Linked DNA regions of Myxococcus guangdongensis. The protein of the gene in region 2 interacts with the protein of the main gene of each other region in a pairwise test. Links are inferred from orthologs where the notes say so. Each region holds a gene or a part of one and is shown on either strand. Other genes may lie near its edges. The genes, in order: kdsB and LXT21_RS42975.

What was found.
Region 1: the proteins of LXT21_RS42975 (region 2) and kdsB interact in binary tests that used the Escherichia coli proteins (3 or more experiments, as listed by UniProt). The link is inferred for Myxococcus guangdongensis from one-to-one orthologs.

Annotation. Positions count from the first base shown.
Region 1 is NZ_JAJVKW010000002.1:503,661-509,708, reverse strand. What follows is about bases 1,393-4,184. They hold kdsB (3-deoxy-manno-octulosonate cytidylyltransferase), read right to left. Parts: upstream 3,265-4,184; coding sequence 2,521-3,264; downstream 1,393-2,520. Other genes in these bases: wecB (non-hydrolyzing UDP-N-acetylglucosamine 2-epimerase), read left to right, coding at 3,370-4,184; LXT21_RS06925 (aldo/keto reductase), read left to right, coding at 1,658-2,506; LXT21_RS06930 (ABC transporter ATP-binding protein), read right to left, coding at 1,393-1,563. Outside these bases: more of LXT21_RS06930, read right to left, coding at 1-1,392; more of wecB, read left to right, coding at 4,185-4,500; LXT21_RS06910 (RluA family pseudouridine synthase), read left to right, coding at 4,777-5,832; purF (amidophosphoribosyltransferase), read right to left, coding at 5,899-6,048. UniProt on the Escherichia coli protein: Activates KDO (a required 8-carbon sugar) for incorporation into bacterial lipopolysaccharide in Gram-negative bacteria.
Region 2 is NZ_JAJVKW010000025.1:2,632-8,705, forward strand. Bases 1,975-4,792 are described here. They hold LXT21_RS42975 (TetR/AcrR family transcriptional regulator), read right to left. Parts: upstream 3,772-4,792; coding sequence 3,178-3,771; downstream 1,975-3,177. Other genes in these bases: LXT21_RS42965 (SMI1/KNR4 family protein), read left to right, coding at 1,975-2,056; LXT21_RS42970 (NADP-dependent oxidoreductase), read right to left, coding at 2,043-3,080; LXT21_RS42980 (TetR/AcrR family transcriptional regulator), read left to right, coding at 3,892-4,482; LXT21_RS42985 (efflux RND transporter periplasmic adaptor subunit), read left to right, coding at 4,615-4,792. Outside these bases: LXT21_RS42960 (alpha/beta hydrolase), read left to right, coding at 1-861; more of LXT21_RS42965, read left to right, coding at 875-1,974; more of LXT21_RS42985, read left to right, coding at 4,793-5,730; LXT21_RS42990 (efflux RND transporter permease subunit), read left to right, coding at 5,770-6,074. UniProt on the Escherichia coli protein: Involved in response to both electrophiles and reactive chlorine species (RCS). Represses the transcription of the nemRA-gloA operon by binding to the NemR box.

The DNA.
Region 1 (6,048 bases), on a different replicon or contig from region 2:
CTCGCTCTCCGCGTCGAGCGCGCTCGTCGCCTCGTCGAGGATGAGCAGGCGGGGGTCCTTGAGCACCGCGCGGGCGATGGCGACCCGCTGCTTCTGACCGCCGGACAGCTGCACGCCGCGCTCGCCCACCTGGGTGTCGTAGCGCTCCGGGAAGCGCTGGATGAAGTCGTGGGCGTTGGCGGCGCGCGCGGCGTGTTCGACCTCCGCGTCGGTGGCGTCGGGCCGCGCGTAGCGGATGTTGTCCGCGATGGAGCAGGAGAACAGCTGCGGCTCCTGGGCCACCATGCCGACGTTGCGGCGCAGCCACTCGGGCTCGAGCGTGGTGAGGGGATGTCCGTCCAGCACCACCGCGCCGCCCTGCGGGTCGTAGAAGCGCGACATGAGCGAGGCGAGCGTGGACTTGCCTCCGCCCGACGGGCCCACCACGGCGACGACCTCGCCGGGCTTGATCTCCAGGTCCAGCCCCTGGAGCACCGGCACGTCCGCGCGCGTGGGGTAGGAGAAGCGCACGCCGCGGAACTCCACGTGGCCCTTCACTGACGGGAGCTGATGGCCTCCGGCGGGGATGGCGGGCACGCGGTCCACCAGTTCGAAGACGCGCTCGGCCGCGCCGCTGGCGCGCATGAAGTCCGCCCACACCTCCGCCACGGCGCTCAGCGAGAGCGCCACGAGCGAGGTGTAGATGAGGAACGAGGTGAGCGCGCCGACGGTGAGCTCGCCGTCCACCACCATGCGGCCGCCGTACCAGAGCATGGCCGCGGTGGAGCCGTACATGGCCAGCGAGGCGATGCCCATGAAGAGCGCGGACTGGCGCGCGCGGTCCTTCGCCAGCGCCAGCGCGCGGTCCACCGCGACGCTGTAGCGCTCCACCTCGTGGCCCTCCGCGGCGAACGAACGCACGGTGCGGATGCCGGACAAATCCTCCTCGGCGACCTCGCTGGAGGCGGCGAGCGCGTCCTGCACCTGTCGCGACAGCACTCGCACGCGCCGGCCGTACACCACCGCGCCGATGGCCACCGCGGGGATGAGCGCGAGCATCACCAGCGTCAGCCGGGGGGAGGTGAAGAACAGCAGCGCCACGCCGCCCAGGGCCTGGAAGGTGTAGCGCAGCGTCATGGAGACGTTGGTGGTGACGGTGTTCTGCAGGACGCTCGTGTCCGAGGCGAGCCGGCTGGTGAGCTCTCCCGTGCGGCGCTCGTCGAAGAAGGCCACCTCCTGGGACAGCAGGCTCTGGAACAGGCGCTTGCGCAGCCGCGTCACCACGCGCTCGCCCGCGGTGCTGAAGAGGTAGGCGCGCAGCGCCATCGCCACCGACTGCACGACGAAGACGGCGAACATCACCAGCGCGATGGTGTCCAGCTTGTCGCGGCTGCGCGCGCCGAGCGCCTCGTCCACCAAATCGCCGATGGCGCGGGGAAAGACGAGCGTGGCGGCGCTGCTGAGCAGCAGGAAGAGCGTGCCCACGACGAGCGTGGGGACCTCGGGTCGGGCGAGGGTGAGCAGGCGACCCAGCGTCACGCGCGAGGGGAGCCGGGGCTTGGCGGGTGACGGACTGGCGGGCACTCGCGGAGACTAGCGCGGAGTTTCCCGCTTCGCACGGCTCCCGGCTGTCGGAGCGGGTGGGAGGTGCTCATCCTTCCGGACACGGAGGTAGGCCATGGAGCAGCGCGTCTTCGGCGGTACCGGCAAGCAGGTTCCCGTCCTCGGTCAGGGGACGTGGCAGATGGAGGAGGATGACCGCGACGAGGCCATCCGCTCGCTGCGCGCGGGGTTGGACCTGGGGCTGACGCACGTGGACACCGCGGAGCTGTATGGCCACGGCCGCGTCGAGGAGTCCATCGTCTCCGCGGCCATCGCCGGCCGACGTCAGGAGGTCTTCCTGGTGTCGAAGGTGATGCCGTCCAACGCGACGTATGCGGGCACGCTGGCCGCGTGTGAGCGGAGCCTGAAGCGGCTGCGCACCGACACGTTGGATTGCTACCTGCTGCATTGGCCCGGCTCGCATCCGTTGGAGGAGACGGTGCGCGCCTTCGAGAAGCTGGTGGCGGACGGGAAGATTCGCTCGTGGGGCGTGAGCAACTTCGGCGTGGCGGAGCTGGAGGAACTCGTCGAGCTCGCGAAGCCGGAGCGCATCGCGTGCAACCAGGTGCTGTACCACCTGGGGGAGCGCGCCATCGAACACGCAGTGCTGCCGTGGTGTGAGGCGCGGGGCATCGCGGTGGTGGGCTACAGCCCGTTCGGCAACGGTCGCTTCCCGCGTCCCGACAGTCCGGGGGGCCGCGTGCTGGAGGCCGTGGCCGGCGCGCATGGCGTCACGCCCCGACAGGTGGCGCTCCAGTTCCTGGTGCGGCGGCCCTCGCTGTTCGCCATCCCGAAGGCGAGCCGCGTGGCGCATCTGCGCGACAATGCCGCGGCCGCGTCGCTGAAGCTGTCCCGGGAGGAACTGGCGCGCATCGACGCCGCGTTCCCGCGGGGGGCCTCCACCGACGAGCTGCCGATGCTCTGAGGCCGGGGCGTGTTCTAGAGCAGGCCCTTCTCGCGCATGACGGCCTCGACCTTCGCGACGTCCGCGGGGATGTCCACGGCCACCGTGCGCCAGGAGACGCGGGCGCAGCGGATGGAGATGCCGTGCTCCAGCGCGCGCAGCTGCTCCAGCTTCTCCGTCTCCTCCAGCGGCGTGGGGGCCAGGTCCGCGAGGCGCAGCAGGACGTCGCGCCGGTAGCCGTACAGGCCGATGTGGCCCCAGCGCGGGACGGGGGTGCCCGTCTCCCGGGCGTGGGGGACCAGGCTGCGGCTGAAGTAGAGCGCGTCGCCGTTGAGCGCGAGCACCGCCTTCACGACGTGTGGGCTCTCCGCCTCGTCGGCCTCCAGGGGACGCACGAGGGTGCCCATGCGCACGGCGGTGTCGTCGAAGAGTCCGGCGAGGGCCTCGAGCGCGGCCGGGTCGACCAGGGGCTCGTCGCCCTGCACGTTCACCCAGACGTCCACGTCAGGACGGGCGCGGGCGACCTCGGCCACGCGGTCCGTGCCCGTGGCGCACGCGGGGCTGGTCATCACCGCGCGGCCGCCGAAGGACTCGACGGTGGCGCGGATGCGCTCGTCGTCGGTGGCGACCCAGACCTCGTGGAAGACGCCTGCTTCCTGACAGCGGCGCCAGACATGCTCCACCATGGGACGGCCGGCGATGAGGGCGAGCGGCTTGCCCGGATATCGGGTGCTGGCGTGACGGGCGGGGATGACGGCGATGGTGCGCGAGGAGGGCATGGCACACTCCGTCTATCAGATTCAGAACGGACGCTGGCCCCTCGATGGGTCGCCGCCCCGCAGCCACTAGGCATCCGACCCGGCGTGCCTAGCTTGGCTGGCGACATGAAGAAGGTCATCCACATCGTCGGCGCGCGCCCGAACTTCATGAAGGTCGCGCCCATTCACCGCGCCATCGCCGCGCGGAATCAGCTCCAGCAGGTCCTGGTCCACACGGGACAGCACTACGACGTCAAGATGAGCGACGTCTTCTTCTCGGACCTGGGACTGCCCGCGCCCGAGGTGCACCTGGGCATCGGCTCGGGGAGCCACGCGCAGCAGACGGCCAAGACGATGGTGGAGCTCGAGCGGGTGTTCCTCGAGCACAAGCCGGACCTGGTCTCCGTCGTCGGTGACGTCAACAGCACCGTCGCCGCCGCGCTCGTGTCGTCGAAGCTGGGCATCGCGCTCGCGCACGTCGAGGCGGGCCTGCGCAGCTACTCGCGGCATCAGCCGGAGGAGATCAACCGCGTCGTCACGGACCGGCTGTCGGACCTCCTGCTCACGCCCTCGCGCGACGCGGACGCCAACCTCCTGAAGGAGGGCGCGGACCCGGAGCGCATCCACTTCGTGGGCAACGTGATGATCGACTCGCTGCTCGCCTCGAAGGAGCGGGCGGACCAGTTGCCCGTGTTGAAGACCCTGGGCGTGGAGCCTCGTGGCTACGCGGTGTGCACGCTCCACCGGCCCTCCAACGTGGATGACCCGAAGCTGCTCGGGGGGCTGTTGTCGGCCATCTCGCACGTGGCCTCGCGCGTGCCGGTCATCTTCCCGGTGCACCCGCGCACGCGGAAGATGATTTCGGAGCAGGGCCTGGGCTCGTGGTTCGAGCGCAGCCCGAACCTGCGCCCGGTGGACCCGATGGGCTACCTGGAGTTCCTCGCGCTGACGTCGCAGGCGAAGTTGATTCTCACCGACTCGGGCGGACTGCAGGAGGAGACCACGGCGCTGGGCGTGCCGTGCCTCACGCTGCGCGAGAACACCGAGCGCCCCATCACCGTGGAGCAGGGCACCAACGAGGTCGTGGGCACGGACCCGGACCGCATCCGTGAATCCGCGGACCGCGTGCTCGATGGTCAGGGCAAGAAGGGCCGCATCCCCGAGTACTGGGATGGGCGCTCGGGCGAGCGCATCGCCGACCTGTTCGCGCGCTTCCTGGGCGTGGATGAGGACGCGCGACGCGCGGCTTCCGCGTGAGGGTGTGACGGCGCACGCGGTGGGGCTCGTGAGGGCTTCACCGTGTGGCCCGTGTCCGCATCGGCGTGAGGCTGTGCGGGCGCGCGGCGTGGGGCGCATGGGGGCCCCGCGTGTGGTGTGTCCGAGGTGTCTCGTAGACGTCGGCGTGAATCCGCTTCGATGTGCGGGTCCTGCTGCTTCCGAGTTGCTGGTACGGGGGGGCTCGTCGTGCGGCCTCCCCGACGATGATGGGTTCAGACTGTGTGCCGTCTCGCGCCGTGGTAGAGCGCGGAGGCGATGCACGGCGAGAAGGAGTCATCGGTGGAGCGCTCCGCCCCTGAGCAGGAAGGCTCGAGTCCCGCGGACGCCGCTCCCGAGGGCTTCGTCGACATCTCCTTCGTCGTCGAGCCCAACTACGCGGGCTGGCGCCTGGAGGACTACCTGGGCCAGAAGCTGCGCCGCATGCCTCGCGAGCGCTTGGCCGGCATCATCCTGCGCGGTGTCCGTTGCGAAGGGCGACGGCTGAAGCCCTCCACGCCCGTGTACCCCGGGCTGGCCTTCCGCCTGCGCCGTCCCGGCAGCGAGGAGCCGGAGACGCCCACCACGCTGCCCGTCGTCTTCCAGGACGAGTGGCTGCTGGTGCTCGACAAGCCCGCCGGTCTGCCCATCCATCCGACGGCGCGCTACCACAAGGGCACCCTCGTCTCCCTCCTGCGCGAGCGCTTCGGTGAGCGCTTCGCCGAACCCGCGCACCGTCTGGACCGCGAGACGAGCGGCCTGGTCGTCTGCGGTCGCACCACCGAATCCTGCCGCGTGCTCGGCCGGCTCTTCGTCTCGCGCGACGTGCACAAGGAGTACCTCGCCCTCTGCGAAGGACATCCTCCCGAGGACACCTTCACCGTGGATGCCCCCATCGCCGAGGGCACCGAGCTCATCCGCATCGCCGTGCGCATCGACGCGCGCGAGGGCAAGCCGAGCCGGACCCGGTTCCAGGTGCTCCAGCGCTTCACGCGCGACGGCGCGCCCTTCGCGCTCCTGCGCTGCTTCCCGGAGACGGGACGGCAGCACCAGATTCGCATCCACCTGCGCGAGGCGGGCTTCCCGTTGGTCGGCGACAAGATGTACGGCCCGGACCCGGGCTACTTCGACCGCTTCAGCAAACACAGCCTGGAGCCCGAGGCCTGGGCTCGGCTGCGACTGCCTCGCCACGCGCTGCACGCCGAGCGCATCGTCTTCCCGCACCCCGGCACCGGCGCGGAGGTCTCGTTCTCGGCCCCGCTCCCCTCGGACCTCGCGGACTTCATCGCGGGCGCTCCCCTGCCACCTCCGCCCTCCTCGACGCAGGGTCGTTGAAACGACGAAGGCCCCCGACCCGGTGAAGGGCAGGGGGCCTCGGGCCTCACGCGCGCGTGAGCGGCGTCAGGCGGTGAGCTTGCTGGCTCCCTGCGCGGAGCCGGCCATGTCTCCGAGGAGGTACTGACCGGAGAAGCACGCCGTGCAGAAGCTGCCCCGGCTGGGGTCGCCCACGGCCTCGCCCAGGCCCTCGATGGAGATGTAGCCCAGCGAGTC
Region 2 (6,074 bases):
GCGCGCGCCGTGTTGTCCGGCGTGGAGCCCTTGAACAACGCCTTCGACATGCCCTCGCACGCCTTCGCCGCGCTCCAGCGAATCGCCTACGACGCGGACCAGGATGCCGGGCTCGCGCCGTACCGCCCCGCGGGCGGGCTGATGGAGGCGGTGCGCACGCTGCGCAAACGCTTCGCCCAGGAGCCGGTGCGCGTGGAGGTGCGCGACGCGGCGGGGAAGTCCCAGACGGTGGTGCTGGGACTCGAGGACCTGCAGCTCGCGCTGCTCTCCCATACGACGGAGGGCGAGCAATGGCCGGCCTTCATCCTCTCGCTGTACCACGGGCACTACGAGGCGTGGGCACGCGAGGTCATCGAGCAGCGCGCCGCGAGCAAGAACAAGCTCATCGGCCCGCTCATCGACAGCAGCCTGCGCACCACCGCCGAGCGTGAGCACCAGCTGCGCACCGACCCCGCCGTCGAGTTCCTGGGTGCGTGGAACTTCGAGGCGAACTTCGCCTCGGCGGACGACTGGCCCACCCAGGACATCGGCGACGAGGTGCGAAAGCCCATCGCGAGCCCCGTTCCCGTCCTGTTCGTGCACGGCGACTGGGACACCTCGACGCCCATCGAGAACACGCTGGGCCTCCTGCCGTACTTCCCCAACGGCCACGCCATCCTCACCCACCGAGGCGGCCACGACGGCGCCTTCTACCTCCTGCGGAGCGAGGAGGCCGCGAGCCAGGCCGTGTATGAGTTCCTCAAGACGGGGAAGATGACGGGCCTTCCGCACCACGTGACGCTGCCGCTGCCCAAGTTCCCGCTGCCCGCGTTCCCGCCTCCCGCGGGCGCGAAAGCGGGCACGGCGACCCAACGCCCCTGAGTAGAATGGGTTGATGCCGTCCGCCCTCCCCCCGGCCCTCGCGTCGCGAGCCCGGCGCAACTCGCAGAACCCCCAGCTCACCCGCGAGCGGCTGGAGCGATTCGAAGCGGGGCTTCCCCAACCCCTGCCCTCGGACTTCCGTGACGTGCTGGTCGCGTACAACGGCCTCTTCCTGGACCCTTGCGCGACGGGGCTCCGGGACGCGCTCGGGGACGAGGTGCACATCGACGAGCTGCTCGGGCTGCATGACCACGACTGGACTCCGCTCCGGCTCGGGGGCACGGACATCCCCATGGACATCCTGGTCTTCACGCAGCAGCGCGGCAGCGTCAACCGCTTCGGCCTGCAGGTCGACGACCGGCCCGACTCACCTCGGGGAACCGTCTGGTTCTTCGACATCAACGCGGAGACCGAGACCTCGGACCTCTACGTGCCGAGCGTCTGCGCGGCGTCCTTCGGTGAGTTCCTCGCCCGGCTCGTGCCCCTGCCCGAGGAGCCGCGCTTCTTCACCCCGCCCCTTAAGGAGTCGCTCCCTGCCGAATCGCTGGAGAAACTTCCAGCGGACGCCCCCACGCCACAAAGGCCCCTCGTGCTGGCCGGACATGGGCACGCCGTGGAGGCCGCGCGGCTGGACATCCGCGTCACCACGCTGCTCCGCGACGAGGGCACTCCCAGCTACCGCTATCAGCCGGACCGGGCCACTGCGCGGTACGACCTGGAGCTTCGCGTCGACTCGACCTCCGACGAAGACGGACAGCCGGCGCCGTACGCCGCTGCGATGCCGGTCACCGAGGCGAACCAGGGGCGACACCCGACGCTCGCGGAGTGGCCCGGGCTCGTCGTGGGACAGGAGGAGCCCTGGGATGCGTGGTTCGGCACGGACGCCCCCTCGCTGGGAGGCAACCGGCTGACGGTGCTGGAGCGCTCCGGCGCGGACCTGACGGTGCGCTGGGAGGCGCGCTATTCACAGGGGGGCCATGACCTCCCCTTCCTCTTCGAGGGACAGGTCCGCATCGAGGGAATCCGCTTCGACGTGGCGTCCCCCGAGGACATCGACCGCGTGCTGGCCTCCGCGTTCGGAGGCAGGCACCGGGCCGACGAATGGACCCGCATCGTCGGCGAACAGAGGGACCGGGGCCCACGCGCCCCCGAGGAAGGCCGCTACGTCTTCCCCGTCAGGCTCATCCCTCGCTGACGCGCACCACGAGCTTGCCGACGTTCTTCCCCTGGAGCATCCCGATGAACGCCCCAGGTGCGTTCTCCAGTCCGTCGACCGTGTCCTCGAGCAGCTTCACGCGGCCCTCGGCCACCCACGCCTCCATGTCCCGGCGGAAGGCGTCGTAACGCGGGCCGTAGTGGTCGAGGATGATGAGGCCCTGCGCGCGGATGCGCTTCGTCTGGAAGACGGACATCACCATCGGCAACAGGTTCGGACCGGGCGGCGGCGCCTCCTCGTTGTAGCTCGCGATGGTCCCGCACAGCGGCACGCGCGCGTGGTGGTTGAGCAGCGGCACCACCGCCTCGAACACCGCACCGCCCACGTTCTCGAAGTAGACGTCGATGCCACGCGGGCAGGCGGCGGCCAGACGCTCGGCCAGCTTCGGCTCGCGCCGGTCCAGGCACACGTCGAACCCCAGCTGCTCCACGGCGTAGCGGCACTTGTCCGCGCCGCCCGCGATGCCCACCACCCGCGCGCCCTTCAACTTCGCGACCTGCCCCACCACCGCGCCCACCGCCCCCGTCGCCGCGGCCACCACCACCGTCTCCCCCGCCTTGGGCTCGCCGATGTCGAGCAGCCCCACGTGCGCGGTGAACCCGGGCATGCCGAGCACCCCGAGCGCCAGCGACGGCTGCTTCATCGCTCCCAGCGCCACCAGGTCCTGCCCATCCGACAGCGCATGGCCCTGCCAGCCCGCGTTGCCGAGCACCAGCTCGCCGACACGGAACCTGGGATTGCGCGAGGCGACGACGCGATTGACGGTGCCGCCCACCATCGGCGCGCCCACCGCGACCGAGGCATCGGCATACGCCGGAGGGATTTCATTCATCATCGGGCGCATGTACGGGTCGAGCGACAGGTACAGGGTGCGCAGCAACACCTGTCCTTCGCCCGGCGTGGGGACGGCCGTCTCCTCGATGCGGAAGTGGCTGGGCGTCGGAAGCCCACGCGGACGCGCGGCGAGGACGACTCGACGGTTGCGGACATCGCTCTGACTCATGGCTGCGGACTCCTGGGGTGTGGCGGGGAAGACTTCGACGCGCACGAGCCCACGCCGCGGCGAGCACCGCGCGGACCGGCCGACGAGGTGAAGAGACCTAGGTGATGCCCAGCCGCCGCCGCGTGTCGGCCATCGCCGTGTCGAGCGGTGTCCGGTCGCGGGAGATCTTCGCGAGCAGCCCCGCGCCGAGCCACGTCTGGTACAGCGAGAGCGCCAGCGCCCGCGTGGGCTCCGGCGCCGACAGCGAGCCGTCCTCGCGCCCCGCGTCGAGACAGCGCTCCAGCCGGTCGATGACGCCCTTCGTGCCGCGCTCCAACGCCGCGCGCATGCTCTCGGACAAGTCACAGACCTCCGCGCCGAGCTTCACGACGAGGCAGCGGCTCGTGGCCGACGCGTCCGTCTGTGACACGAGCCAGTCCTGGAAGTACGCCATCAGCCGCTGCGCGGACGAACCCGGCGCCGCCAGCAGCGCCTCCATCCGCGACTGGTAGTCGGCGAAGTACGCGTCGAGCACCGCTTCGCCGAACGCCTCCTTGGAGCCGAAGTAGTAATAGAACGAACCCTTGGGCACCCTCGCCGCCGCCAGCACCTCGGCCAACCCCACCGCGGTGAAGCCCTTGCTCACCAGCAACGGATGCGCCGCGTCCAGGATGTGCCGCCGGACGTCCTGTGAGGCCCCGCTCGCGCTCATGCGCCCATGGCTAACGGCCAGTAGACCGGTCGTCTAGTCGTTCTTTCGTAGGGCAGGCAGCCACGAGGAGAGGCGCCAAGGGCTTGCGCTGACCGGATGACCGGATTACATATCCGGTCAATGAGTTCTGACCCACGCACCGCCATCCTCAACGCCGCCGGAGAGGTCTTCGGCCGCTACGGCTTCAAGAAGGCCTCGGTGGAGGACATCGCCAAGCGCGCCGGGGTGGGCAAGGGCAGCATCTACCTGCACTTCGAGAACAAGGAGGCGCTCTTCGAGGCCTGCGCCCAGCAGGAGGTCGCCGCCAGCCTGTCCGAGCTCCGGGCGCGGCTGCGCGACGCGAAGACGCCCGTGGAGCAGCTGCGCGTCTACATCCGCTGCCGGATGGAGCAGAACACCCGCTCCCCCACGGGCCAGCGCATCGAGATGGCCACCCTGCTCGAGCTCGGCGAGGCGGCCGCCCACATGATTCCCAAGATGATGGATGACGAGACCAGCGTCCTGGCGGCGCTCATCGAGAACGGTGTCATCCAGGGCGCGTTCCACTTGAACAACTCACGAGAGGTGGCCCGGGGCATGGTCGAGCTCATCACGTGCCTGGGCCCCTGGATGATGACCTCCGAGCCGGACGAGCAGTCCCAGAAGGCCCTCGACGCCTCCTTCGAGGTCTTCATCCGCGGCCTCACCGTCCCCCCGCTCCCCACCAGCTGAAGCCCTCCCACAGCGCCCCCCTGCCCTCGGGCGGAGTGGGCTTTCGCACGTCCACGACTGACCAGAAAACCAATCCAGTCACTCAGTGCCGGATTCCAGGGCCTCCCAGGCCCCTCGACGAGGAAAGAAGCGATGACGAAGACGACCTTGAAGGCAGCGGTGGTGGTGGCGGCGGTGGTGGCTGGAGCGGCGTGCGGTGGGGGCAAGGCCACGCCTCCGGCGGCCTCCGCGCAGGTGGTGCAGAAGCCCGTGGGCGTGCGCGCCGTGGCGCCCGCGCCGAAGCTGGAGGCGAGCGTCCTGCAGGCCACCGGCAACGTGCGCGCCCGACAGGAGGCGACGCTGAGCGCGGAGGGCACCGGCCCCCTGACCCGCATCGCGGTGGACGTGGGCGACCCGGTGAAGAAGGGCCAGGTGCTCGCGCAGCTCGACGCCACCAACGCGCGCCTCGCCGTCAATCAAGCGAAGGCCTCGCGGGCCGCGGCGGACGCGGCGATGGAGGGCGCGAAGACGGAGGTGGAGCGCGCGCGGACGCTGGCGCAGTCCGGCAGCCTGGCGAAGGCCTCGCTCGACAAGGCGGAGGTCGGCTACCGACAGGCCCAGGCGCAGGCGGAGCAGACCGCCGCGGCGCTCGCCACCGCGCAGGAGGCGCTGCGCGACGCCACGCTCACCGCGCCGTTCGACGGCGTCATCACCAGCCGCTCGCGCAACGAGGGCGACTACGTGACGCCGGGCACGGCCATCTTCGGGCTCGTCAACCCGCACGCGCTCGAGGTGCGCGCGCCGGTGCCCGAGGCCCTGGTGGACCGCGTGAAGGTGGGCACCCTGGTGAAGGGCGCGCTCAACCCGTCCGGCGCGCCGTTCGAGGCGAAGGTGCGCAGCCTGGGCGCCGTCATCGACCCGCAGACGCGCACCGTGGAGGTGCTCGCGGACGTGGTGCCCTCGAAGGGCGAGGGCCCCACGCTGCGCGCGGGCGCGCTGGTGGAGCTCGACTTCTCCGGCACGCTCGCCACCGACGAGGCGCCGGGACAGGCGGGGTTGTTCCTCCCCTCGCAGGCCGTCAACGCGCGCGGTCAGCAGGGCTTCGTCTGGGTGGTGCAGGACGGCAAGGCCCAGCGCCGCGACGTCAAGGTGGAGCGCGTGCTGCCCGGCTACGTGCGCGTGGTGCAGGGCCTGGGCATCCAGGAGCGCGTCGTCGCGGACGCGAGCCTGCCCCTGCAGAACGGCACCGCGCTCCAGGTCGTCCAGTAGCGCTCCTCTTCCCTCCCCTCTTCACCGCTCGCCACTGCCATGCTCAAGACCTTCATCAAACACTCCGTCTTCACCGTCATGCTGATGGCGGCGGTCGTCGTCTTCGGCCTGTACGCCTATCCACGCATCGGCGTGGACCAGTACCCCAACGTCGACATCCCGTACGTCACCATCACCACGCTGCTGCCCGGCGCGGACCCGGCGTCCATCGAGGAGAACGTCTCCAAGCCGCTGGAGGAGGGGCTCAACACGCTCAACGGCGTGGACGAGCTCAACTCCATCAACCTGGAGAGCGTCAGTCAGATCACCATCGGCTTCAAGCTGGGCACCAACGTGGACGTCGC